Roseivirga sp. BDSF3-8: one gene and its partners. Each later gene encodes a partner of the first gene's protein in a complex. Links are inferred from orthologs where the notes say so. Each region holds a gene or a part of one and is shown on either strand. Other genes may lie near its edges.

The links.
Region 2: the proteins of AB9P05_RS03720 (region 1) and nuoB are in contact, whole or in part, in a crystal structure (PDB 6Y11), measured with the Thermus thermophilus proteins. The link is inferred for Roseivirga sp. BDSF3-8 from one-to-one orthologs. Residues at the interface, in WP_096411122.1 of Thermus thermophilus: Arg36, Val44, Arg45, Met46, Gly47, Pro48, Asn49, Arg50, Val51, Leu57, Gln58, Ala61, Asp62, Ile64, Lys65, Ile67, Phe68, Lys69, Glu70, Ile72, Val74, Glu223, Ala224, Glu225, His233, Thr234, Glu235, Tyr236, Ser237, Trp241; in WP_096411117.1 of Thermus thermophilus: Arg16, Glu17, Gly18, Leu24, Leu27, Val28, Trp30, Gly31, Arg32, Asn34, Ser35, Trp37, Thr54, Asp55, Ala56, Asp59, Ala61, Arg62, Phe63, Gly64, Glu66, Val67, Phe68, Arg69, Ala70, Ser71, Arg73, Gln74, Ala75, Asp76.
Region 3: the proteins of AB9P05_RS03720 (region 1) and AB9P05_RS05880 are in contact, whole or in part, in a cryo-EM structure (PDB 6ZJN), measured with the Thermus thermophilus proteins. The link is inferred for Roseivirga sp. BDSF3-8 from one-to-one orthologs. Residues at the interface, in WP_096411122.1 of Thermus thermophilus: Ala224, Glu225, Gln226, Glu227, Ala295, Trp297, Phe298, Arg299; in WP_223903221.1 of Thermus thermophilus: Pro35, Ser36, Asp139, Gly141, Ala142.
Region 4: the proteins of AB9P05_RS03720 (region 1) and AB9P05_RS05860 are in contact, whole or in part, in a cryo-EM structure (PDB 6KHJ), measured with the Thermosynechococcus vestitus proteins. The link is inferred for Roseivirga sp. BDSF3-8 from one-to-one orthologs. Residues at the interface, in WP_126985484.1 of Thermosynechococcus vestitus: Gln8, Lys26, Trp29, Leu30, Pro33, Met34, Met37, Leu38, Leu83, Ile84, Phe85, Lys86, Glu87, Asp88, Val89, Leu90, Pro91, Ala92, Thr100, Ala104, Val107, Ile108, Phe111, Leu112, Tyr114, Ile115, Ile125, Ser126, Leu128, Phe133; in WP_126986108.1 of Thermosynechococcus vestitus: Gly6, Tyr7, Glu8, Tyr9, Phe10, Gly12, Phe13, Leu14, Ile16, Cys17, Ser18, Pro21, Ala24, Leu25, Ala27, Ser28, Leu31, Arg32, Pro33, Ser35, Arg40, Leu41, Thr42, Thr43, Tyr44, Glu45, Ile51, Gly53, Ala54, Trp55.

What each region holds. Positions count from the first base shown.
Region 1 is NZ_JBGNFV010000001.1:935,736-943,487, reverse strand. The notes cover bases 4,528-7,502. They hold AB9P05_RS03720 (NADH-quinone oxidoreductase subunit H), read left to right. Parts: upstream 4,528-5,453; coding sequence 5,454-6,551; downstream 6,552-7,502. Other genes in these bases: AB9P05_RS03715 (4Fe-4S dicluster domain-containing protein), read left to right, coding at 6,553-7,502; AB9P05_RS03725 (hypothetical protein), read left to right, coding at 5,072-5,386; AB9P05_RS03730 (Brp/Blh family beta-carotene 15,15'-dioxygenase), read right to left, coding at 4,528-4,827. Also shown: AB9P05_RS03745 (S41 family peptidase), read right to left, coding at 1-2,122; AB9P05_RS03740 (bacteriorhodopsin), read left to right, coding at 2,617-3,462; AB9P05_RS03735 (hypothetical protein), read left to right, coding at 3,566-3,757; more of AB9P05_RS03730, read right to left, coding at 3,895-4,527; more of AB9P05_RS03715, read left to right, coding at 7,503-7,752. UniProt on the Escherichia coli protein: NDH-1 shuttles electrons from NADH, via FMN and iron-sulfur (Fe-S) centers, to quinones in the respiratory chain. The immediate electron acceptor for the enzyme in this species is believed to be ubiquinone.
Region 2 is NZ_JBGNFV010000001.1:1,469,331-1,472,147, forward strand. It holds nuoB (NADH-quinone oxidoreductase subunit NuoB), read left to right. Parts: upstream 1-1,043; coding sequence 1,044-1,592; downstream 1,593-2,817. Other genes in the region: AB9P05_RS05855 (LON peptidase substrate-binding domain-containing protein), read left to right, coding at 1-511; AB9P05_RS05860 (NADH-quinone oxidoreductase subunit A), read left to right, coding at 554-1,060; AB9P05_RS05870 (hypothetical protein), read right to left, coding at 1,565-2,287; AB9P05_RS05875 (NADH-quinone oxidoreductase subunit C), read left to right, coding at 2,406-2,817. UniProt on the Escherichia coli protein: NDH-1 shuttles electrons from NADH, via FMN and iron-sulfur (Fe-S) centers, to quinones in the respiratory chain. The immediate electron acceptor for the enzyme in this species is ubiquinone.
Region 3 is NZ_JBGNFV010000001.1:1,471,362-1,479,121, forward strand. Bases 1-2,983 are described here. They hold AB9P05_RS05880 (NADH-quinone oxidoreductase subunit D), read left to right. Parts: upstream 1-874; coding sequence 875-2,092; downstream 2,093-2,983. Other genes in these bases: AB9P05_RS05870 (hypothetical protein), read right to left, coding at 1-256; AB9P05_RS05875 (NADH-quinone oxidoreductase subunit C), read left to right, coding at 375-875; AB9P05_RS05885 (NAD(P)H-hydrate dehydratase), read left to right, coding at 2,155-2,983. Outside these bases: more of AB9P05_RS05885, read left to right, coding at 2,984-3,651; mtgA (monofunctional biosynthetic peptidoglycan transglycosylase), read left to right, coding at 3,651-4,331; AB9P05_RS05895 (T9SS type A sorting domain-containing protein), read left to right, coding at 4,382-4,765; AB9P05_RS05900 (DUF1800 family protein), read left to right, coding at 5,209-6,936; AB9P05_RS05905 (DUF1501 domain-containing protein), read left to right, coding at 6,960-7,760.
Region 4 is NZ_JBGNFV010000001.1:1,464,084-1,471,636, forward strand. Bases 4,778-7,553 are described here. They hold AB9P05_RS05860 (NADH-quinone oxidoreductase subunit A), read left to right. Parts: upstream 4,778-5,800; coding sequence 5,801-6,307; downstream 6,308-7,553. Other genes in these bases: icd (NADP-dependent isocitrate dehydrogenase), read left to right, coding at 4,778-4,783; AB9P05_RS05855 (LON peptidase substrate-binding domain-containing protein), read left to right, coding at 5,129-5,758; nuoB (NADH-quinone oxidoreductase subunit NuoB), read left to right, coding at 6,291-6,839; AB9P05_RS05870 (hypothetical protein), read right to left, coding at 6,812-7,534. Outside these bases: AB9P05_RS05830 (DUF4112 domain-containing protein), read right to left, coding at 1-41; AB9P05_RS05835 (phosphoribosyltransferase family protein), read left to right, coding at 133-639; AB9P05_RS05840 (ATP-binding protein), read left to right, coding at 1,041-2,597; panB (3-methyl-2-oxobutanoate hydroxymethyltransferase), read left to right, coding at 2,670-3,491; more of icd, read left to right, coding at 3,557-4,777. UniProt on the Escherichia coli protein: NDH-1 shuttles electrons from NADH, via FMN and iron-sulfur (Fe-S) centers, to quinones in the respiratory chain. The immediate electron acceptor for the enzyme in this species is believed to be ubiquinone.

The DNA of each region.
Region 1 (7,752 bases):
CATGCCCGGTAAATGCAAGGATTATATTGCCAGGGACCCGGAATTTAGTTACATCCCCGTTAGCCCCTGCCGTCTGGCTACCTATGAAGGTAGTGCCATTAGCCGCTTCCAGAAATAAGCCCGTATGTTCCGCCTGGCTCATCGTACGCTCGTCTATCAGCATGACCGTTTTTCCTTTATAGCGGCCGCCTTTTGAGGGAGGGATGGGCTGGTCAAAAAACGTTTGGTGCCCGGTGCCTCCAACGCTGATCTTCATAGGCGAATACCTTCTGAAGCTTGCCGCATACACCCCGTTCTTTTCCGTAAGGTAGGGCGCGATAGACCACGCCGTGCCCTTTGGGTAGCCCCTCATATCAAATATGATAGCTTTCGTGTCCCTCAATACATCGAACATGGAGTCCACCATCTCTTTCGTCAGCCTGTCCAGGTCCGCATACCCGATATCCTTATTGATCAGCCGGATGATAGGCTGCTCGTTTCTGCCATTGCCCAATTGCCACAACATTCGGTTATAAGAAGCATCTCTCCGCAGAGACACCCTGGCAGTACGGCCATCTGCCTTTTGTATCACCAGCGAAGCTTCCGTACCATCCTGTCCGTTCAACAGCACATGTGCCACCCTGCCTCGCAGATACGCATCATTAGAAGACGCCGTTAGAGTGGCGTACCGCTCAAAGCGATCTGATATAGCCTCACCATCCACCGCCAGCACGATATCTCCTATGTTTACTTCCGTATGCTTATAAAGAGAATCCGGCAGCAAATCCACAATCACAGGCTGCCCTTCTATATACCGTACTTTGATAGGAGGGGCGGCAGGGCCCAGGTAAGCATTAAGCGTTTTGCTGCCTGCAAAGCCGTGCCCGTCCTCGATGTTTGTATACATTGCCGCCACAGCCATATGATACCCCAGCGAATCCGATGCACTAACAAAACGAGGTATATACTCCCTCAGTACCTTGTCCCAGTCTTTTGTCATCAGGTCCTGGTAGGCAAAAAAGTAATGGATAACCGTCCATATTTTAGCGGCCGCCAACAGCCGGTGCCCCTCGTCAGGATAATCGCCTGACGACTCTTCCACCTGGTTATCACCGGCAGCAAACCTTGAAGTTTCTTTGGCATCGCCTACTACATTTACCTGTTCAGGCGTATGGTTAATCAGGGACAGGGCACTACCGACCATCTGCTGCTTTTCGGTTCCTTTCGGTAACAGCACGTGCTCTTTAATGGGACGGTCAGTCAGTAGCTCGTTCGTGCGGATAGAGACCGTTAGCGAGTCATCCAGTTCAAAGGTTATGGTTTCGGCAAATACCGCCTCTGTGATTGGCGAAGTCGATACTATGCGGGCTTTATCACCCAGATAAAGGCCTGCCACCACCCGCGGCATATCCGTATGTTCGTTAACAATAAAAACAATAGGCCTGTCCACCGCTTCAGGAGCCGGGGTAATGGTTTTTTGATTAGTTATATAGTAGCCCGATTCATAGCCGCCCGAAGTAGCCCCTGATTCCGGTGCGAACCCATCATGAAATCTTGCCTGCAAGCCAGGTATCTCGATTACTTCGCTTGAAAAGTAATTTTCTATCATATTGAAATACCAGGGAACGTATCCTTTGAACATTCCCGGATTTTCCGCACTTCGTATGTCAAAAATAACCCCCTTGGACAGCGGTATGCTTTCCGTAAGCCTTTTTAGTTGAGTCATCACATAATTATAGTCCTCCAGGTCACTGTAATCGTTTATTGAGAACAGCAGCACACTGTCCTCTACGAATTCAACTACCGGGTATTTGACAGAATCACCCGTGTATCTTCTGGCTTCTGAGGTGACGACTAGGGTGGCAGGATCATTTAATCGGCTGAGCATCCGTTGGACAGCCTCGCCGTACTCCCGGCTGTTCTTGGCATCCTTTACCAGCCCGATATTATCTGTAAATGCACCAGCCCAGTCGATAGATCCATCATCCAGGTCAGGGTGAAAGTAGTTAAGATGCCCCCACAGCTCGCAGGTTTTGGCAAGTCTCTCAGTCTGTATTGAATCCAGCCCGGCAGGCTGTGATTGAGCGGCAAGAGTCAGGTAGGCAAAGGTAAATAGTATGCTTAGCAGAAGGGTCTTTTTCATGCGGTTAGTTCGGTCATTTTCAAATCCGGGGATAAAATAAGTAGTGACGGCGTTGATAGCCCCTATCGCCTAATCTAATCAATTTTTCCTTTAACACTGGGGCGCGTCCTGTCTGCTTCAATACCCTTAGCCTGGCATCTGTCCTGGATACAGCTATTGCTTCTCGTTTCACCATCAAAGCACCACGCTTGATTAAAGGGATAACCTATCCTCCCCTCCTCCAGGCTATTCATATTATGGCCTCTTTGTCCGGTTGGTTGATTTTCAAGGGAGTTAATTTAAACATTACTATTTCCTCCGGGTTAGCCTTACACACTTTGCATCACACTATTGTGCACCTTAATACAATAATAATATTACCCCGCAGGGGTAATCTGCCACTTTCCGCATTTATATCGTGAAATAATTTTTGGTCACGCTGCTGGCCGGGTCATAAGCCTGATGATTAGCTGACCTGCTTGTAGCAGCTATTTATATTTAACCATACCCACGCCATGAATGAACTTGGTAATGCAACTTTTGAAAATTACGTAGGGCTTGAACAGGGCTTTTCCGAAATGGCCTACCAGCTCACCTCACACGTACTTACCCTTGGCTACGCCTGTATGCTCGCCGGCCTTTTGTACTTCGTACTTACCATTAAAAATGTCGCACCGAAATACCGTATGTCATCCATACTATCGGTAGTCGTAATGGTCTCTGCTTTTTTACTGCTTTATGTACAGACCGAAAACTGGACAGATGCCTTTGCATTTGATAAAGAAAAAGGAAGGTATTTTCTCGCGGAAGGCAGTGACCTGTTTAACAATGGGTACCGCTACCTCAACTGGCTCATCGATGTACCCATGCTGCTTTTTCAGATACTCTTTGTCGTAAGCCTTACCCGTAGCAATTTTAGCAGTGTGCGTAATCAATTCTGGTTTTCCGGCGTCATGATGATCGTCACCGGGTACATTGGCCAGTATTACGAAGTGACCAACCTCACAGCCTTTGCTATTTGGGGAGCCATATCCACCGTATTCTTTATTCACATCCTCATACTCATGCGCAGAGTCATAAAAGAGGGTAAAGAAGGCATTCCGGACAAAGCACAAAAACTGCTAGGGTCTATATGGGTCCTCTTCCTGGTATCCTGGATGCTCTATCCCGGCGCTTACCTCATGCCTCATCTGTTGGGTATAAATGGAGGCTTGTTTAACGAAGTCGGCGTAGTCGCCCGCGAAATCACCTACACCATAGCCGATATATCTTCCAAAGTGATATATGGCGTACTGCTCGGCTTAGTCGCACAGTCACTCAGCAAGGCAGAAGGCTATACCATAGAACAGCAGGAGTTATAGAATTAATTTTATTAATAGCATATAACAAAGAGGCTGTCTCAAAAGGCAACCTCTTTCTTTTTGTTCAAAATATAATTTTGCATTCCTCATAACTACCGCGAGGTTGTACCGGGCCGCGTTCGGCCGGGCCGCGTTCGGCCGGGCCGCGTTCGGCCGGGTCGCGTTCGGCCGGGTCACGTTCGACCGGGTCACGTCCAACCGGGTCACGTTCAACCGGGTCACGTTCAACCGGGTCACGTCCAACCGGGTCACGTCCAACCGGGTCACGTCCGACTTCGCTATGCAGAGTGATTGAGGTAATTTTCAAAATATTGTTTGGTAGAAAAAGAGGTCTTCCTACAGCCTCTTGTTTTTTATATCGGCTTTATCAGCGTAAAACAGATGGAGGGACAGAATAACCATTATAGGAAAAGTGAACCAGCCCTACGCCGACTAGACCGCTTTATATTGGTTCTTCTTCCTGAAAAAACGGACATAAAACCTGTTCATCACAAACACATGAGGCAGCGTAATAGACGATATGGCAATGAGCAGGCAATACCCGTATGATATCGGCAACCATCCCATGTAGATAAGCCCGAATAGTAAACCGATCCCTCCTATGGAAAACAGCGTTAGTGGTGCCACAAGCTTAATAAACTGTCTTATTGAGAATACTTCCCCCGAAGCTTTTAAAAAGACATATTCCTCACGGAGTACTTTAAAAGAATGCAGGATCACAAAGTATAAAGTAAACCCTATCAAAAGAGGAGTAAGGTAAAAGCAACCCAGTAATACTCCCAGCAGAAGCAACTCCCTCAAAAAGGCACCCCGCGACAATACCTTAATATGCCAGAGCCTCCCCATTAGACACACAGTACCCAGCCCGCTTATCAGGCACATAAATACCATTAACTGGTAGCCGTGCAGGGACCGTAGAAAAGAAAACTCCGCATGCTTACTGGCAATGCCCATTACCTCAGAGTAGTTTAAAAGGACAAGGCTGCTTATGAGCAATGTCCCCCAGCTTAAGTAGAGTAATTTATGCTTCGCTATCTGCTGAGACAGATAGTGCGAAAACTGAGACTGACCAAAGTGATAGGCGGATATCAGAAGAAAGACCATATAGGCAATAGCCGGAAAAATAAACCACAAGGCAATATTAATACCCACAAAGACAAGGTAGACAGCGTTAAAGAGTGCAGGGCTGATCGGTTTATTACGAATGAAAAGGATATTATCTATGGCCCCGTGAGGTATTCCCAGTAAGAGTAAAAACGGAATACAAAGGTATAACTGGTCGCTGAGAGAGGGCTCCCCGAAAAGCAAGAGTAGGGGCAGTACCATTACCAGGCTTATAATAAAGATGATAGCGGCCCGTGTCATATGTACTTGCTCATTAATTTCTTGCCTCCTGATTCATTTTTATGATAGCTGGCTGACTAGTATAAAAATCAACCGGACCACATAAGGTTTCCTGTTTTGAAGGTTAATTCGCCTTAAAAGCTGGAAATTCAAAGAATAGTTGATCACACGTCTACTATATGGCAGCCATCACCCCGCTGCAGAGCGAAACAATACCCTTCCCAAACTACTTTTTATATTGATTTGAATTAAAAAAACGTAATTGATGATAACCTACCAGATATCCCAAACAGATAAAATCACTGCCAGCATAGGAGAGCAGTTTCAGGTAATATCCGGAAGAGCCCCCCTCAAGTCCCCGCAAGGTAGCTGGGAAGCCTATATAAACCTGCCCGATGGCATAGAGCTGCAGGAACAAAAGCCTGCCGAAGAAGATCGTTACAAGTTCACCCTCAAGGTGGTACATGCCATGCCAAGCGGTACCCTCACCTGCGGTTTTGTCGATGCAGGTAACAATACCACCGAAGAGTACACCCTCACCGTAGAAGCAGCCGGATCAGGCAGCGCAGGAAATGGCTGATCTTTACCTTTGGTGTTAGCGTCTAAGCCCTTATTTTTGTCTGCCGACAGCTAACCGGTTTACGCTATTGACGACCTTTTTATTCTTTCTGCCCTTTCTGTTGCTATACGCCGTAGTGGCCATCTACGCCGAGCGTAAGGTATCTGCCTTTATACAGGATAGGGTAGGGCCTATGGAAGTCGGGCGCTACGGGCTGCTGCAGACCATTGCCGACCTGCTCAAGCTTTTGCAGAAAGAAGACATTGTACCAGCTGCAGCAGATAAAAAGCTCTTCAGGCTATCACCCGTCCTTATCTTCACCGCCGTGTTTAGCGGGTTCAGCGTCATACCTCTCGCCGCCGGGTGGAGCGGCGCAGGCATAGAGACAGGCGTATTTTTCCTGCTCGCCATAGTCAGCCTCGATGTACTGGGCATCCTTATGGCCGGATGGGGTAGTAACTCCAAATTCAGCCTCTACGGCGCCATGCGCTCCGTGGCCCAGATCATCTCATATGAAGTGCCCCTCGGACTCAGCGTGCTTGCCGTCGTCATGATATGCCAGAGCCTCGACCTCCAGCAGATAAGCTGGCAGCAAAGCGTATGGTACCATAGCCTGCCTCAATCAGAGACTCAGTACCTATTCGGCCTCAGGCACACCGGCATCGATGTATCCCAGGTAGGCGGTATACTTACCTGGAACATCATGCGCATGCCCCTGCTCCTCATTGCCGCCCTCATCTTTTTCATCGCCTCCCTGGCCGAGTGTAACCGGGCCCCATTTGACCTTCCCGAGGCCGAATCAGAGCTGATAGGCGGATTTCATACCGAATATTCCGGATTTCGATGGGCCATGGTCATGCTCAGTGAGTATGGAATGATGCTCCTTGTGAGCTTTCTCGGGGCCGTTCTTTTTTGGGGAAGCTGGAACACCCCCCTCCCCAATATAGGGAGCCTCGAGCTCGCCTACTGGACCTCCGGTACCCCGGGTACCATTTCCGGCATAGCCTGGGGAGGTTTCTGGCTGTGCAGTAAGGCCCTGCTCACTGTGCTTATTCAAATGTGGATTCGCTGGACTTATCCCCGCCTCCGTGTGGACCAGCTTATGTCACTTTGCTGGAAATACCTTACCCCTGCTGCTATTTTAATTATATTAGCCGCCGGCGTTTGGCGCCTTTGGATGATCTGATATGAAGAAGAAAGGAGCAAATAGCGGATACTGGAAAAGCATTGGAGAGGCTATTAGTACCCTCACCGGCGGGCTCAGACTCTCCTGGAGGCACCTCCTGCAGGCCAGGAAAAGCCGGAGCCCCAAAGGCGTGGAGGAAGAAGACTACTTTGAGCAGTCCACCGGTATCTTTACTACCCAATATCCACAGGAATCCCTGCCCATACCTGATAACGGCCGCTACCGCTTGCACAATGAAATTGATGACTGCATCGTATGCGATAAGTGCGCCAAAATATGTCCCGTAGACTGTATAGAGATAGATCCTATACGTGCAGTAGGTGACCTCGGCAAGACCAGTGACGGTACTGTTAAGCGCATACATGCCGCCCGCTTTGATATAGATATGGGCAAATGCTGCTTTTGTGGCCTCTGTACCACCGTATGCCCCACTGAGTGTCTCACCATGACCAAGGCCTACGATTTTACCGAGTATGATGTAGATGACCATATCTATTCATTTGGTAAAATGAGCCAGGAAGAAATAGAAGTGGCCCATACCCGGCTCGCTGACTTTCTTGCGGAAAAAGAAAAGGCCAAAACAGCCAAAGCCGGAAGCGCCTCTGGTACGGCTAAACCTGCCGCACGCGTAAAGCCAGAGGCCGCAAAACCCGCCCGGGAAGGTCGTGAGCAAGGCAGTAAGCCGGCATTTAAGCCCAGGGTAAAGCCTAAGGCCACCGGTACCCAAGCACAGGAAGAGCCAGGTGAGCCCAAGCCAAAGCCTAAGTTTCGCCCCAAAGTAAAGCCCTCCGCCACTAGCCCCGCGGAAGATACCGGACAGCCGGCAGATAAAGCGAAAGAAAAGCCTAAGCCCGCTTTTCGCCCGAAGATAAAACCAAAGGTCAAACCAGCGGCAGCGTCAGAAGAAGATAGTAATAAAGACAGCCAAGACAGTAAGCCAAAGCAATCAGCCCCCCCGGTTGTAAGGCCGAAAATAAAACCTAAGACCACACCCAAAGCGGGTGCCGACGATAAAAAGGCTCGGCCTGTAATAAAGCCTAAGATAATACCAGCTTCGGAAGAAGGAAAGGAGAGTAGGGAAGGAGCGCCTGAACCTTCCAAACCGGCTCGCCCCGTGGTAAAACCTAACGTGAAGCCACGCAAGCCGTCAGAAGATGAAGAGAGAGATGCCTCACCGAAAAGTGACCACCCAAAGCCTGCT
Region 2 (2,817 bases), 530 kb from region 1 along the record:
GGAGCCATTTGGCATTCCTTTGTATCAGGACAGTAAAATCAGCTACGGCACGGAAGTGACTCTTAATGCCATAGAAAAAGTATACCCGGACGGCCGAATGGATGTAAAGACTAAAGGCAACAGGGTCTTACACGTACTGTCTTTTGATAATCCTGCAGAAGGCAAGCTCTATGCCGGAGGCGAAGTAGAATTTGTAGAAACTGACATGGAAGCCTCCCCGGAAACAACACAGGAAATGATCAGGCTTGCTAAAGAGCTTTACCAAAACCTGAATGTGGTACAGGAAGTAAGCATATCAGATGACGTGAACAGTTTTGACCTTGGTCATAAAATAGGTTTGTCTGTAGAACAGGAATTCGCCCTGCTCCAAATAGAAAAAGAAGAAATACGCCAGCTATTTATTATAGCTCATCTCAAAAAGGCCATTCCCATGCTGATGGATATTGAACGGACCAAAGAGCGCATTAGAATGAATGGTCACTTTCGCACCTTTGACCCGCTGGATTTTTAGGATTTTTCTTTTTGCCTTTCACCCGCTACTTTTGAGTAGGAAATGGAAAATCAGATATCCGCATTCGGCGAGGTCCTTCTATTTATAGTAGGTGCCATTATTTTCGTGGCAGGCGGCCTCGTTACGGCCTGGCTGGTGCGCCCTCACCGGCCTAATGAAGAAAAGCTTACCACCTACGAGTGTGGGGAAGATCCTGTTGGCTCCGCATGGGGCCGGTTCAATGTCAGGTTTTACGTTATTGCCCTCGTTTTTATTCTCTTTGATGTAGAGATCGTGTTTCTTTTTCCCTGGTCGGTAGTATTTGGCCAAAAGGAACTCATAAGCGAGACCAACGGCCTTTGGGGATGGTTTTCATTAGTTGAAATGTTCCTCTTTATCGGTATCCTCCTGCTTGGTCTGGCTTATGTATGGGCTAATGGCTTTCTTGACTGGGTAAAGCCTGCCGTAAAGCAAACCTCACATGACTCACCGGTACCTGCCGAGCTTTACGACAACCTGAATAAGCAGTACGAAGCAGAAAAAATTAAGGAAGATGGGCCTACTGGATAAGGAATTTAATAGCGGCGGCGTAGTGGTAAGCCGGGTGGACGACCTTATCAACTGGGCTCGCCTGAGCAGTCTGTGGCCTATGGGCTTCGGTATCGCATGCTGCGCCATCGAGATGATGAGCAGCTATGCCAGTGGCTATGACCTGGACCGCTTTGGCGTGATCCCCCGCCCTTCGCCCAGGCAGTCAGATGTCATGATAGTGGCAGGTACGGTTACATTTAAAATGGCCGATCGTATCCGGAGGCTATATGAACAGATGGCAGAGCCACGCTATGTGATCTCCATGGGCTCATGCTCTAACTGCGGAGGTCCTTACTGGCAACATGGCTACCATGTGGTAAAAGGAGTGGACCGTATCATTCCGGTAGATGTTTATGTGCCAGGGTGCCCGCCGCGGCCGGAAAGCCTGATAGGAGGCATACTGAAACTGCAGGAAAAAATACGCACGGAAACCCTGATGGCTCCCGCTGCCGCAGAGGCTATTCTGGCTAAGAAAAGGGAAGCTCAGGCAAGCAGCAAGACAGCAGAGTAAAGTACACAACCAGCCATAAAGGCAAGAAAGTTACTACGCCGCTCTTCGGGCAGCTCTTCTTTAAGGGTGTTTAATATCACGCCTCCTGATACAACGCCAAATACAGCCCCTATACCCAATGGGGGGAGGTTAACCCACTGCCCCGCAACCCAGCCTGCTATTATGGATAAGGTTAGTATATACCTGCCAACTCTTCTATACCGTTTTTGATAATGATCATGCAGCCCAAAATCATTTATTACAAAATGAAAGGCCATTGCCAGCAGATAAAAGATTAGCTGTTTAAGGGTATGCTCATTCCGGTGCACAAGTAAGTAGCCTATAAGCGCATTATACAGAGAAAAACTAACAAGATGGATGTAAAATACGCGGCCTGACACCTCTCGTTGATCATCCTGACGTGCAGATACTTTACTCAACTTTGCCGCACGCTCCAATCCGTAAAAGATGGTAAGGCCAGCCAGACTCAGGAGGTAGAGGTGGTGCTGGAGGAAGCCTTTGCCTTCATAGTGAAGCTGCCACTCTTCTAACTCCGGCATCACGTGGATAAATACATAAGCCACTGAAATACCCCCGCCAAATGAAAGCCACTTGCTACGGGGAATCATGGATATGAACCTTAGCTTTCCAGCAAATAAATGTACCAGTGCCAGCACAATTGCTCCGGAGAAGGTAAGCCAAAACTCTCTTTCCATGGCTTGCTAACCGCTCACTCTTACTTTTAGTTAGCTTGAATTGAGATTATTCCGGCTTCAGAAGCGCATTCATGCCGCACTCCGTTTATTTGCTGGCCTGCATTCCTTATTTTTGATCATGCAATTCGACAACATTTGTGAGCTCCTGAAGCGGGAAGCAGGCCAGGAAGCCATTACGGCCACCGACACTACTTCAACACCGCCCACCATCACGATACCTCCTGCGCTGCTACTATCAGCAGCAGACTGCCTCTACCGCCATCCGGACACTTATTTCGATTTCCTGAGCTGCCTGACTGCCCTGGATAATGGGCCCTCCGCAGGTACAATGGAAGTGATCTACCATTTGTATTCCATACCATTCGATCATTCCGTAGCTCTGCGTGTAGAGGTACCCAGACCAGCCGCGCCCGGGGAGTTACCTGCCGTACCTTCAGTAAGTCATCTGTGGAAATCAGCCCTGTGGCATGAGAGGGAGGCTTTTGACCTGGTAGGTATTCACTTTGAAGGGCATCCTGACCTAAGGCGTA
Region 3 (7,760 bases), 540 kb from region 1 along the record:
CGTAAAAGATGGTAAGGCCAGCCAGACTCAGGAGGTAGAGGTGGTGCTGGAGGAAGCCTTTGCCTTCATAGTGAAGCTGCCACTCTTCTAACTCCGGCATCACGTGGATAAATACATAAGCCACTGAAATACCCCCGCCAAATGAAAGCCACTTGCTACGGGGAATCATGGATATGAACCTTAGCTTTCCAGCAAATAAATGTACCAGTGCCAGCACAATTGCTCCGGAGAAGGTAAGCCAAAACTCTCTTTCCATGGCTTGCTAACCGCTCACTCTTACTTTTAGTTAGCTTGAATTGAGATTATTCCGGCTTCAGAAGCGCATTCATGCCGCACTCCGTTTATTTGCTGGCCTGCATTCCTTATTTTTGATCATGCAATTCGACAACATTTGTGAGCTCCTGAAGCGGGAAGCAGGCCAGGAAGCCATTACGGCCACCGACACTACTTCAACACCGCCCACCATCACGATACCTCCTGCGCTGCTACTATCAGCAGCAGACTGCCTCTACCGCCATCCGGACACTTATTTCGATTTCCTGAGCTGCCTGACTGCCCTGGATAATGGGCCCTCCGCAGGTACAATGGAAGTGATCTACCATTTGTATTCCATACCATTCGATCATTCCGTAGCTCTGCGTGTAGAGGTACCCAGACCAGCCGCGCCCGGGGAGTTACCTGCCGTACCTTCAGTAAGTCATCTGTGGAAATCAGCCCTGTGGCATGAGAGGGAGGCTTTTGACCTGGTAGGTATTCACTTTGAAGGGCATCCTGACCTAAGGCGTATCCTGCTACCCTCAGACTGGGAAGGTCATCCGCTGCGCAAAGATTATGATGAGCAGGAATATTATCATGGCATTGAAGTTAAATACTGATGGCAAACCCGATCCAGTACACCTACGACAAAAGGCATCTGAATAACTCGGAGCCTAATAAGTTTACAGAGGGGCATTTACAGGATGGTGAAATGCTCATCAACATCGGGCCACAGCACCCCAGTACGCACGGCGTACTACGGCTGGAGGTGATCACTGACGGTGAGATCATTACTGAAGTAGTGCCTCATCTGGGCTACCTGCACCGGTGTTTTGAAAAGCATGCAGAAAACATGCCCTATAATCAGACCATCCCATTTGTAGACAGGATGGACTACCTGGCAGCCATGAATAGCGAACACGCTTTTGCCATGGGGGTGGAACAAATGCTGGGTATTGCAGATAAAATTCCGGCGCGCGTAGAGTATATCCGTGTGCTGGTTTCAGAACTGAATCGCCTGGCCTCACACTTTGTGGCCATTGGTACTTATGGCCTCGACATCGGCGCCTTTACCCCCTTCCTGTGGCTGATGCGCGACCGGGAACATATTCTCCGCCTACTGGAGTGGACATGCGGAGCACGGATGCTCTATAATTACATCTGGGTAGGAGGCTTGTTTTATGACCTCCCCGTGGGCTTTGAAGAGCGCACGCGGGAATTTTGCCAGTATCTTTTGCCTAAGATGGCAGAAATGGAAAAACTGGTAATTGAGAATAAGATATTCGTCGAGCGTACTGCTAATGTGGGGGTGCTTTCCCGGGACCTAGCTATCAATTACGGAGTTTCCGGCCCTATGCTGCGGGCCAGTGGCCTTCGCTACGACCTCCGAAGGGTGGATAAGTACTCTGTATACCCCGAACTGGACTTTGACATACCGGTGGGGGAAGGAGCCATGGGTACTTTAGGTGACTGCTGGGACCGTACCTGGGTAAGGGTAAGAGAGTGCCATGAGTCTATCCGTATCATCAGGCAGTGCCTGGACCGGCTGCAGGGGGACCTGAAACGCACGAGGGACTTTGACCCGAGGGCACTGGTACCAAAAAAGATCAGGCCTAAAAAGCAAGACCTCTATGTAAGGGCTGAAAACCCTAAAGGTGAGCTGGGCTTTTACTTCAGGGCAGATGGCAAATCTGATATCCCCCTTCGCTGTAAGGCCCGCAGCCCCTGCTTTGTTAACTTGAGCGTACTTTCGGAAATAAGCCGCGGCTCAATGGTGGCCGACCTCATAGCCATTGTGGGCTCCCTGGACATGGTACTGGGTGAAGTAGATCGCTAAGACGCAACTTTTCAGCCTGCCTCAGCTTATAATAGAAGGATAAACCACTAGCACTTTTATACATGAAAATACTGACTGCGGCACAAATACGGAAGCTGGATGAATATACGATAGCCAATGAACCCATCAGCAGTACAAACCTGATGGAGAGGGCAGCGGCAAGGTTTACAGACCGCTTTACCCTGAGTTATGGTCCGGACAGCAAAGTGGCTGTACTTTGCGGGCCCGGAAATAACGGCGGAGACGGGCTTTGCATTGCGCGCATGCTTACCAGGCTTGGGTACCAGGTCACTTCCTATGCTGTGCGCACCAGCGATAAAGGCTCTGAGGACTTTAGCATAAACCTGCGCCGGCTGGAGGATATATCTCCTGTAAAGGAAATTCGGGACGAAGATCATCTGCCGGACCTGTCGGCTTTCGATGTACTCATTGATGGTCTCTTTGGTTCAGGCCTTTCCCGGCCGGTAGAAGGGCTTTTTGCCTTAGTGGTAGAGCGTATGAATAGCAGTCCCTCCCCTACCGTCAGTATTGATATACCTTCAGGCCTGTACAGTGACGAGCCCTCGCCTGACGGTGCCATAGTCAGGGCCAGTCAGACATTTACCTTTCAGGTGCCAAAGCTCGCCTTTATGCTTCCTGAAAACGGCCCTTATACAGGCCACTGGGAAGTAGTAGAAATAGGTCTCCATCCCGAGGCCCTGGCCAAGGCGGAGACTGACAAGGTGCTAATCACCCGGGCTGAGATAAAAAGCTTCCTGCAACCCAGAGGTACATTCAGTCATAAAGGTAACTACGGTAAGGCATGCATTATAGCAGGCAGTAAAGGTACTATGGGTGCGGCTGTACTCAGCGGACTGGCCTGTCTGCGCAGCGGGATAGGCCTGCTCACTTTACATATTCCCTGCTGTGGTTATGATATTATCCAGACCAGCCTGCCGGAGGCAATGGCTAGTTGTGATATTTCTTCGGATCACTTCAGCTGTCTTCCCGATCTGGAACCTTATACGGTCATAGGTGCCGGGCCCGGCATCGGCACTTCCTCTGCCGCCTGCAAAGCGCTCCGTGAGTTACTCACCAATGTAAACGTGCCGATGGTATTAGATGCAGATGCCTTAAATATACTCAGTGAAAACAGGGAGCTATTAGAGCTACTGCCGGAAAACACTATCCTTACTCCCCATCCTAAAGAGTTTGAGCGATTAGCCGGAAAAACTGAGAATGGCTTCGAGCAACTGGAACGTCAAAAGGAGTTTTCTAAAAAACACAAGGTCATCGTAGTGCGAAAAGGAGCCCATACAGCAGTGAGTATTCCGGACGGCAGGGTTTTCTTTAACAATTCAGGAAACCCTGGCATGGCCACAGGTGGATCTGGAGATGCTCTCACAGGCATTATTACCGCTGCGCTGGGTACATACGAACCCTGGCAGGCAGCTATTCTGGGAGTACATCTTCATGGCCTGGCAGCAGACCTGGCTCTGAAAGAACAAAGCCAGGAATCTCTTCTGCCAACCGATATGATTGACCATATTGGCAGTGCCTATAAAGTCCTGTGGTCCTGATGAAAATACTACGCTCGCTTTTCCGCTTCGTACTGTTTGCCCTGTTATGTTTTGTACTGCACAGCCTGTGGCAGGTCATTATCTACAGGTATATTCCGCCACTTTACACCTGGCATATGGTCGGCGTATGGATAGAGCAGGGTTCGGTGGAATATGCATGGTTACCAATGGACGACATTTCGCCCTGGATGGGAGTGGCTGTAATAGCCGCTGAGGATCAGAAGTTTCCTGAGCATAATGGATTTGACATAGAGGCCATAAAGGAGGAGATAGAGAAGCGCCGCAAGGGACAAGGAAGCCGCGGGGCAAGCACCATCTCACAGCAAGTATCAAAAAACTTATTCCTCTGGCATGGAAAAAACTTTTTCAGGAAAGGGTTAGAAGCATATTATACTGTCTTAATTGAAATGCTTTGGCCTAAAGAACGTATCTTAGAGGTCTATTTAAACATCGCCCAAATGGGGCCTGATGTTTTCGGAGTTAAAAAAGCATCCGAACAATACTTTAAAAGGGAGGCGCAAGATATTAGCATTCAGCAAGCTGCCTTGCTTGCGGCAGTGCTGCCAAATCCCGTCAGGTTCTCTGCAGCACAACCTTCATCCTATATTAACCGTAGAAAAAATTGGATCGTGCAGCAGTCATATCAGATCGGAGGGAAAAAAATTCTGCAGAATTTATGAAATCCGGTTCGGTTTTTGCTCCTAAATAAACAGGATAATATTAAACGACCATGCGTATCGAGAAAATACTACTTTCGCTTACATTCGGGTTTGTACTCCTCTTCGCAGGCACATCTGTATCCCATGCGCAGGAAGTTTTTCCCCAACCCGAAGCTCCCTATTCGCAGGTGAAGGAAACACGTGGTGTCATGCTGTACCCCAATCCTACTGAAGATTTTCTGAAGGTCTCTTTGGAAGATTTGGATTTGCAGGACCCTACCTTTGAGGTATATAGCATTATTGGTAACAATCTACAGTTAGATTATGAGCTTAATCCTAATGGTACGTACAGCATAGATGTAAGAGGTATCAGGCCCGGATACTACATTTTGATTGTACGGGATCGCGGATCGCTTTTCAAACAAGCCATGCGATTCAGAAAACAGGAAATGTAACACTGTATTTAAGAATATTAACATAAGGCTACTCTTTACAGGGTAGCCTTTTTCAATTTACCGGGGTCTGCTTCAAGTAAGAAACCCCCATATAGCCCCGGCAGATTCCGAAGAAAGTAAATTGACATTGTACTTCTCTCTCCTTTCTGAAAAGACTTACACCAATGCAACTCGTGTGTAATCCCTCCCCTGCACGACTTTCATCATATCTTCATATATAATCTTTCTTAGTAAACCTAAACACCCAATCCCTTTGTGCTAATTGCACTTTTTTGAATGAAATTCTTACACACATCCATATAAAGGAGTTCCTATATCGATTTTCCCACTAAACCCTCTTTATATTTAAGCATTAGAAAGATATCATTATTTGTATTTTTCAAATGAAAAGTATTACCTGACTTGAGCCAGGCGATACTGAACCTAAAAAAAGCGGAAGAAATATGCCTCTACAAGCAATATCCGGGACGCTGGGTCAGGAACGGGCCCGGCACCTGCTCCGGCGTCTTACCTATGGCCTCCGGCCTGGCCAGGTAGAAGCCTTCGCTTCACTGCAGATCGGTGACGCCCTCTCACGCCTGATGGACGGGCTGCAGGAACCTGCACATCCACGGTTACCTGAGGATCCGGAGGGGGGCATGCCGTCTGAATACGAGTGGGTAACTATAACGCGTGCAGATACTGAAAGGGACCACGTGCTAAGAAGCGCTCTCTTACGCTGGTGGACAGGACAAATGTACCGGGACGATACTGCCCTTGAAAAACTGGCTTTTTTTCTTCACACCATTCATACCACAAAATCTGAAACCGGAGGCAGCAGCCGGGACCTGTACTGGCAGAACGCTCTTTTTCGTCGCTACCTGATTAATGACCTGACTAATACGAGCACTGAGTTTAACCGCTACACTCATCTTATAGCTAAGGTGATAGTGGATAACAGCATGCTGCACTTTCTGGATGGCAGACTGAATGTGAGAGGCCGACCGAACGAGAACTTTGCCCGTGAAATGTTCGAATTATTTACCATAGGGAAAGGGCCTGTACGGGGAGCCGGTGATTATACAACCTATACTGAGGCTGATATCCGGGAGGCGGCCAGGGTGCTGACGGGCTGGACAAGTGTGAACTGGGGCACACCGGAAGCTTTTGAGCCTGATGTAGCTACCGGCCTTCCTACAGGCAAAGCCCGGATAAATGAGGACTCAGGTAACGCTACCAATCACGATAATGAGGAAAAAATCTTTTCCGCCTCATTTAATCATACCATCATCACACCTATGGCTGATCCACCCACCGCGGAAAGCATGGAGGATGAAATTCGCCAACTGGTGGAGATGATTTATAACCAGGAGGCAGCGGCCCGCTATTTTATCAGGCGACTGTACAGGTTTTTTGTGTACTGGGATGTAACCGAGGAAACCGAACAGACGGTTATTGGGCCGCTCGCGCAAACTTTTATGTCGGGTGGGTATCGTCTACGACCTGTTCTTGATGAGCTCTTTTCCAGCGAACATTTCTTTCAGGCAGCCCCTGGCCAGGGGGATGATAAATTCGGCGCCCTTATCAAATCTCCCCTGGAGTTAACTCTGGGCACATTACGGTATTTTGATGTCGAAATACCGGAAATAAATACAGTCGAACATAATGAGGTAATGGGCACCGTAATAGGGGAAATGGAGGACATGGGACTGCACCTGATGAACCCTTATGATGTGGCAGGCTATGAGGCTTACCATCAGGCTCCCGGTTATAACCGCAACTGGATCACGACGAATACACTGGCAGAGCGCTACGCATTTATCCATAGGCTACTTTCCGGACAGATGCCGCTAGTGATAGACCTGCTGGCCTGGGCAGATGACCCCGGAAGCGGAATCACCGATACCATGGCTACTACAGCAGTGGACATAAACGGGCGTAACTATGCCCTACAATTAGTAGAACATCTGGCAGGGCAATTATTGCCTTTTTCCGATCGGGACACAGCCATCACCGCTGAACGCTACACTTACTTTGGTGAATATCACCTGGGCGGCCTGGAGTGGGAAAACTGGGTTTTTAATTGGCAAAACCGTAACGGAGGCAATATGGACATCATGACGGACGCTACGGAGCGACTGAAAAACCTGTTTAATGCACTGATGCAATCACCTGAATATCAGCTATTCTAGGCAGAACTTAACCATTCCGCAATATGAAGAGAAGGAGTTTTTTACGAAATATCTCGATAGCTGCAGGAGGTACACTGCTGCTGAATGGCATTCCCCTTAAAGCCTTGAGTGGCACTCCCAAGCTAGCGCATACAGCCCGGCTCAGTGGCAATGGCCGCGCCCTGGTATTGCTGCAGCTACATGGAGGAAATGATGGGCTTAATACCTTCATCCCGCTGAATCAATATAGCGAATACTATAACATGCGGCCTAATCTGGCCATACCAGACTCAGGCAATCGAGGCTATATTCCGCTGGACAGCACGCTGCCAGACGAGAAGCAATTGGGACTGCACCCTGATATGGTGGCGCTAAAGGAGCTTTATGATGAAGGCAGGGTAGCCATATTGCAGAATGTGGGGTATGAAAATGTAAATGGCTCACACTTCAAAAGCCGTGATATTTGGTTTGGAGGCGGGGGCTTTGATGACCCCGTAACCGGCGGATGGATAGGCCGCTATCTGGAACTGGAGCATGCAAAGAACCAGGGGCTGGATTGGCCTACCGACTTTCCGCATGATGGCATGCCTGACCCACTAGGACTGGAATTTGCCAATGAGGTATCACTGGGCTTCCATACGGATGACACCGTACCTGCTGGACTGAGCATCCCTAATCCAGCCACCTTCCTGAACCTGGTACAGGAGCTTCCCGGCTATAACGAAGAGTTGATGTCCGATCCCAGGGGCTTTCCCGCTGATGGGATTCGGGATACATTATACGGCCGTGAACTGGAGTGGATACTTAATATTGAAAAAGACACGGATAAGTACGCAGAAAGGCTT
Region 4 (7,553 bases), 530 kb from region 1 along the record:
TCTGCCCATTCCAGTTGCCTTAATCGTTGCGTTTTTGTCATGTGTATAGTTAAAAAAGTGAACCAGTCTCACTATTCTGAAAAATATGTTTTAAAATAGCCCTGCCGGAAGCTTTCAATAAAGTACACGACCATGAAAGACCAACAGACCCTGATACTAGATAGCAATAAGATCGAAAAGATTGTCAAGCGCATTGCTTTTCAGATATATGAGAATAACGCTGTAGAGACTGACCTGTTTATTGCCGGTATCTGGGACCGTGGGTATCACCTTGCCGAAATGATGGCCAGAGAGCTAACGGAGATAAGCCCGATAAAAACTCATCTGCTACGTATCGATATTGATAAGCAGGATCCGGTGTCTTCTGAAGTAAAAATGGATAAGCCTGTAACTACGGTGGAAAACCAGCGGGTAATTCTGGTAGATGACGTGTTGAACACCGGCCGAACGTTGTTTTACGCATTGGAGCCATTTATGAATATCAGCCTCCAAAAACTGGAGATTGCTGTCTTGGTAAACAGAAGCCATGCCTGCTTTGGCGTCTATCCGCAGTACACAGGTTATGAGCTTGCCACCACATTGGAAGAGCATATTCATGTGTCATTTGAAGAAGAACCAAAAGGTGTTTTCTTAAGATAAGTGGCATTAAAATACTGGTATAACCAAAGGGAACATTGATTTTTCAAAAATCCGGCTATATTACAATCAGTCTATAGGGGTATTTTTAGCCAAATGGAATATTGAATAATCCACTCATAATGGCTGGCAATTTGCCTGAAACCTCCCAAAGGGAAGCTGATTTGATCTTTACCTAAGGCTTCAATCCAGGGCCACTATTTAGCTAACAGACTGATAAACAATTTCTCACGAGAGGAAGACATAGCTCCAAATGCTCATGTTACATCTGTTTTTTTCGGAGGGAAAAAAGTGAAAAAATTGCTTGCCAGTCGAAGTAAATCGAATAATTTGGCATCCAGTTTATTGCTTTTTTTCCAGCAATAGTTTTCCTATTTTACATAAGGCCTACTAATTATCCTATAATGAACGTGAGTTCCCAAGCCGATCTGCAACTGGAGATAAAGCAGCTTAAACAGCAAATCAAAGAGCTGGAAGAACGAGAGGCTTCCCGGGCGGCCTACATTCACGTAATTGAAAACGACCTTCAAAAATACCAGCTCGCTGCTAATGGAGCTAATGACGGCCTATGGGACTGGGATATAGTCAGTAACGAGGTTTTCGTGTCCGAGCCGTGGAAAAAAATGCTTGGCTATACGGAGCGGGAAATTGACAGTAGCATCCTGGCCTGGGAGACCCTGCTCCATCCCGACGACCGTGAACGGGCCATCAAAGCCTTTTACGATTACCTTGAAAATCGAATTGACCATTACTCCCTGGAATTCCGGCTGCGCCATAAGGACGGCACATACCGGTGGATAGCCAGCCGGGGCACTGCGTTGCGTGACCGCAATGGCATAGCTTACCGAATAAGCGGATCCCATACGGATATTACCGATCGTAAACGAGCCGAAGAGGTAATCCAGAACAGTATAAACAAGTACAGGAATCTTTTTCAAAACAGCCTGGTAGGCATGTTCAGAACAGCAGCTGACACAGGCGAGATACTGGAAGCTAATGCCAAAGCGCTGGAGCTGTTCAATGCCAGTGAGGGCGACAAGCTTTACACCACCAACTTTTATACGAGCGAGACGCAGCGGCTGGAGATGATGGAAAAACTCCTCAGCCACGGAAAAGTGGAAAATGAGGAAATGCTCCTGAAGCGCAATGACGGAACCACTTTTTGGGTAAACTACAGTAGTGTGTACTACCCCAAAGAAAACCGCATAGAGGCTGTCCTGAAAGATATTACTGACACCAAGCAGAACTTTGAAGAGCTGCAGAAGGTAAACTTTGAGCTGGATAACTTCGTGTACCATGCCTCGCATGATTTGCGCTCTCCCCTGCGGTCTATCCTTGGTCTTATCCACCTGCTGCGTAGCGAAACCGATCCATCGGGCAGGGAAAAGATCATCGAAATGATCGAAGGTAGTATTCACCGTCTGGACAGCCTTGTGGTTGATCTGCTTAGTATTTCAAGAAATAACCGGGTCAATGACCCTAAAGTCAGCATTAATTTCCTAACGGAGATCAACAATACGCTAACCAGCTTCTATACGGCGGAAGAAGGTCCCATGCCTGAAATTCTTACCAGGGTTTATCAACCATATGAATTCAGAAGTGACCTTACCCGCATAAGGATTGTGATGAACAATATCATATCCAATGCGATTAAATACCGCTCCCGAGAAAAGGACTATACCTATGTGGAAATAGTGGTGAAGGTGGAAAAGGAAAAAGTCACCATCACGGTTAGTGACAATGGAGAGGGTATTTCTGAAGAAAAGCTGGAGAATATCTTTGAGATGTTCTATCGCGCCTCAGAGAGTAGCGAGGGCAGCGGGCTGGGCCTGTATATCGTCAAAAATGTCATTGACAAAATGAAAGGTGACATTAAAGTAGAGAGCAAGGTTTCCGAGGGGACCCGTTTTACAGTGGTTTTGCCCGCCTATTCAGAAGAGGACGAAGAGACCAACGCATAGTTTAGCTGCATTTTTCCCTGTTTTTATCATTTTTTTGTAGATTGAGCCGTTTTTAAGCACAACGTTACTGTCATGTCTGTACACCGGCCCGATATCAAAAAGATCACTACCCATCAGCTTCAGGAAATGAAGAACCGTGGGGAGAAGATCTCCATGCTTACTGCCTACGATTATTCGATGGCGCGCCTGCTGGACGCGGCAGGAATAGATGTTTTACTGGTGGGGGATTCGGCCAGTAACGTCATGGCAGGAAACGAGACTACACTTCCTATCACTCTTGACCATATGATCTACCATGCCACTTCTGTGGTAAAAGCTGTAGACCGTGCCCTGGTGATTGTGGACATACCATTCGGCTCCTACCAGGGTAACAGTAGTGAGGCACTGCGCTCGGCCATTCGTATAATGAAGGAGAGTGGGGCACACGGGGTAAAAATGGAGGGTGGCTCGGAAATAAAAGAGAGTATCACCCGGATACTTAGCGCCGGCGTACCTGTGATGGGGCACCTGGGCCTGACCCCTCAGAGCATTTATAAATTTGGCACCTATACTGTACGTGCCCGAGAGGAGGAGGAAGCTGCTAAACTGATACATGACGCGAAGCTTCTGGAAGAGTGCGGGTGTTTTGGCCTCGTGCTGGAAAAAATACCCTCAGGGTTGGCCAAGCGCGTAGCGAGTGAGGTAAATATTCCCGTTATCGGCATTGGTGCCGGCCCGCATGTAGATGGTCAGGTGCTGGTAGTGCATGATATGCTGGGCATCACCCAGGAATTTAAGCCACGTTTTTTGAGAAGGTACGCAGACCTTCACAAAACCATAACCGAGGCTGTTAGTCATTACATAGAGGATGTCAAAAGCCACGACTTCCCAAAGGATACAGAAAGTTATAAATAAGTGAGAAGAGTACCGCCCTTTTGCAGGTGGCGGCTATACGTTACTCAATAAGCAAACCGAACAGAATGAGTGAGCAAAAAATTACCATCAAAGATGGTACCCTGCAGGTACCTGACAACCCCGTAATCCCTTTTATCGAAGGTGACGGTACAGGTGTTGATATTTGGCCTGCTGCCAAAAATGTAATCGATAGTGCAGTAGAAAAAGCCTATAATGGCAAAAAGAAAATAGAGTGGAAGGAACTGTATGCTGGTGAAAAAAGCTACAATCGCAGTGGCGAGTGGCTTCCTGAAGACACTCTGGCTGCTTTCCGTGAGTACCTGGTAGGTATAAAAGGCCCCCTTACCACCCCTGTGGGCGGCGGCATTCGTTCACTGAATGTGGCACTGCGCCAGGAACTGGACCTGTATGCCTGTGTGCGTCCTGTAAGATGGTTTAAAGGCACACCCAGCCCTGTAAAAGACCCCGGCGCGACAGACATGGTAATCTTCCGTGAAAACACTGAAGACATCTATGCAGGAATCGAGTTTCAACAAGGAACTGAAGACGAGAAGAAGTTTGCTTCTCTGCTGAAAGAGAACTTTGCCGACCGTTACAAGAAAGTTCGCTTTCCTGATACAGCAGGCTATGGCATAAAGCCCGTTTCAAAAGAAGGAACCGGTCGCCTGGTGAAATCGGCTATCGACTATGCTTTCACCACTAAGCGCGACAGCGTTACCCTTGTGCACAAGGGTAACATCATGAAATTTACCGAAGGTGCTTTCCGTGACTGGGGCTATGAAGTAGCTAAAGAGCAGTATGGCGCTAAGGACTACGAAGGAGGCCCCTGGCAGGTGATAGAGAAAGACGGCCACAAGATCATAATTAAAGATGTGATCGCGGATGCTTTCCTGCAGCAGATACTTCTTCGCCCTGCTGAATACAGTGTAATTGCTACACTTAACCTGAATGGCGACTATGTTTCTGATGCACTGGCTGCCATTGTCGGTGGTATCGGTATCGCACCCGGGGCTAACATCAACTACAATACAGGTAACGCAATATTTGAGGCTACTCATGGTACAGCTCCTAAGTATGCAGGCCAGGACAAGGTTAACCCCGGCTCTGTAATCCTGTCAGGTGCTATGATGCTTGGCTACCTGGGCTGGAATGAGGCCGAAGACCTTATCTACAAAGGACTGGAGGCAGCCATCGCCAGCAAGCGTGTGACATATGATTTCGAGCGACTTATGGACGATGCCACACTACTTAAGTGTAGCGAATTTGGCCAGGAAGTAGTGAATAACATGTAATTACGGATAATATCGTAAGGAAAAGGCCACCTGACCCGGTGGCCTTTTCTATTTCAGGGGCCAAATTGAAATAGAATTAGTGTATAACGGTAGAGGCAAAGACTAGCAAATACCCCCCAGGTGCATGACTTTAATTACTATGGCCACGTTAATATCCCTTAGCCATGTTGAGCCCTCCGGTCACAAACACTCTTACCAGTGCCGCCAAACAAATGGCCACTTTAACATCAAGCTAATTCATGATATTGTACAAATATACATATAGGCGAACCCTATGGCCATCGTGTTTTTAACGATATCCGGAATTCTCTCAAACCACTTTACAATCGGGGTGTTTTGGGGGTAATGAAAAGTTATTTACCCTTGTTTCCTCTCAATATTGTCGTCTTTCCAGGTGAGGCGGTAAACCTGCATATCTTTGAACCAAGGTATAAGCAGCTTATTAATGAATGTAATGAAAACCAGGAGCCATTTGGCATTCCTTTGTATCAGGACAGTAAAATCAGCTACGGCACGGAAGTGACTCTTAATGCCATAGAAAAAGTATACCCGGACGGCCGAATGGATGTAAAGACTAAAGGCAACAGGGTCTTACACGTACTGTCTTTTGATAATCCTGCAGAAGGCAAGCTCTATGCCGGAGGCGAAGTAGAATTTGTAGAAACTGACATGGAAGCCTCCCCGGAAACAACACAGGAAATGATCAGGCTTGCTAAAGAGCTTTACCAAAACCTGAATGTGGTACAGGAAGTAAGCATATCAGATGACGTGAACAGTTTTGACCTTGGTCATAAAATAGGTTTGTCTGTAGAACAGGAATTCGCCCTGCTCCAAATAGAAAAAGAAGAAATACGCCAGCTATTTATTATAGCTCATCTCAAAAAGGCCATTCCCATGCTGATGGATATTGAACGGACCAAAGAGCGCATTAGAATGAATGGTCACTTTCGCACCTTTGACCCGCTGGATTTTTAGGATTTTTCTTTTTGCCTTTCACCCGCTACTTTTGAGTAGGAAATGGAAAATCAGATATCCGCATTCGGCGAGGTCCTTCTATTTATAGTAGGTGCCATTATTTTCGTGGCAGGCGGCCTCGTTACGGCCTGGCTGGTGCGCCCTCACCGGCCTAATGAAGAAAAGCTTACCACCTACGAGTGTGGGGAAGATCCTGTTGGCTCCGCATGGGGCCGGTTCAATGTCAGGTTTTACGTTATTGCCCTCGTTTTTATTCTCTTTGATGTAGAGATCGTGTTTCTTTTTCCCTGGTCGGTAGTATTTGGCCAAAAGGAACTCATAAGCGAGACCAACGGCCTTTGGGGATGGTTTTCATTAGTTGAAATGTTCCTCTTTATCGGTATCCTCCTGCTTGGTCTGGCTTATGTATGGGCTAATGGCTTTCTTGACTGGGTAAAGCCTGCCGTAAAGCAAACCTCACATGACTCACCGGTACCTGCCGAGCTTTACGACAACCTGAATAAGCAGTACGAAGCAGAAAAAATTAAGGAAGATGGGCCTACTGGATAAGGAATTTAATAGCGGCGGCGTAGTGGTAAGCCGGGTGGACGACCTTATCAACTGGGCTCGCCTGAGCAGTCTGTGGCCTATGGGCTTCGGTATCGCATGCTGCGCCATCGAGATGATGAGCAGCTATGCCAGTGGCTATGACCTGGACCGCTTTGGCGTGATCCCCCGCCCTTCGCCCAGGCAGTCAGATGTCATGATAGTGGCAGGTACGGTTACATTTAAAATGGCCGATCGTATCCGGAGGCTATATGAACAGATGGCAGAGCCACGCTATGTGATCTCCATGGGCTCATGCTCTAACTGCGGAGGTCCTTACTGGCAACATGGCTACCATGTGGTAAAAGGAGTGGACCGTATCATTCCGGTAGATGTTTATGTGCCAGGGTGCCCGCCGCGGCCGGAAAGCCTGATAGGAGGCATACTGAAACTGCAGGAAAAAATACGCACGGAAACCCTGATGGCTCCCGCTGCCGCAGAGGCTATTCTGGCTAAGAAAAGGGAAGCTCAGGCAAGCAGCAAGACAGCAGAGTAAAGTACACAACCAGCCATAAAGGCAAGAAAGTTACTACGCCGCTCTTCGGGCAGCTCTTCTTTAAGGGTGTTTAATATCACGCCTCCTGATACAACGCCAAATACAGCCCCTATACCCAATGGGGGGAGGTTAACCCACTGCCCCGCAACCCAGCCTGCTATTATGGATAAGGTTAGTATATACCTGCCAACTCTTCTATACCGTTTTTGATAATGATCATGCAGCCCAAAATCATTTATTACAAAATGAAAGGCCATTGCCAGCAGATAAAAGATTAGCTGTTTAAGGGTATGCTCATTCCGGTGCACAAGTAAGTAGCCTATAAGCGCATTATACAGAGAAAAACTAACAAGATGGATGTAAAATACGCGGCCTGACACCTCTCGTTGATCATCCTGACGTGCAGATACTTTACTCAACTTTGCCGCACGCTCCAATCCGTAAAAGATGGTAAGGCCAGCCAGACTCAGGAGGTAGAGGTGGTGCTGGAGGAAGCCTTTGCCTTCATAGTGAAGCTGCCACTCTTCTAACTCCGGCATCACGTGGATAAATACATAAGCCACTGAAATACCCCCGCCAAATGAAAGCCACTTGCTACGGGGAATCATGGATATGAACCTTAGCTTTCCAGCAAATAAATGTACCAGTGCCAGCACAATTGCTCCGGAGAAGGTAAGCCAAAACTCTCTTTCCATGGCTTGCTAACCGCTCACT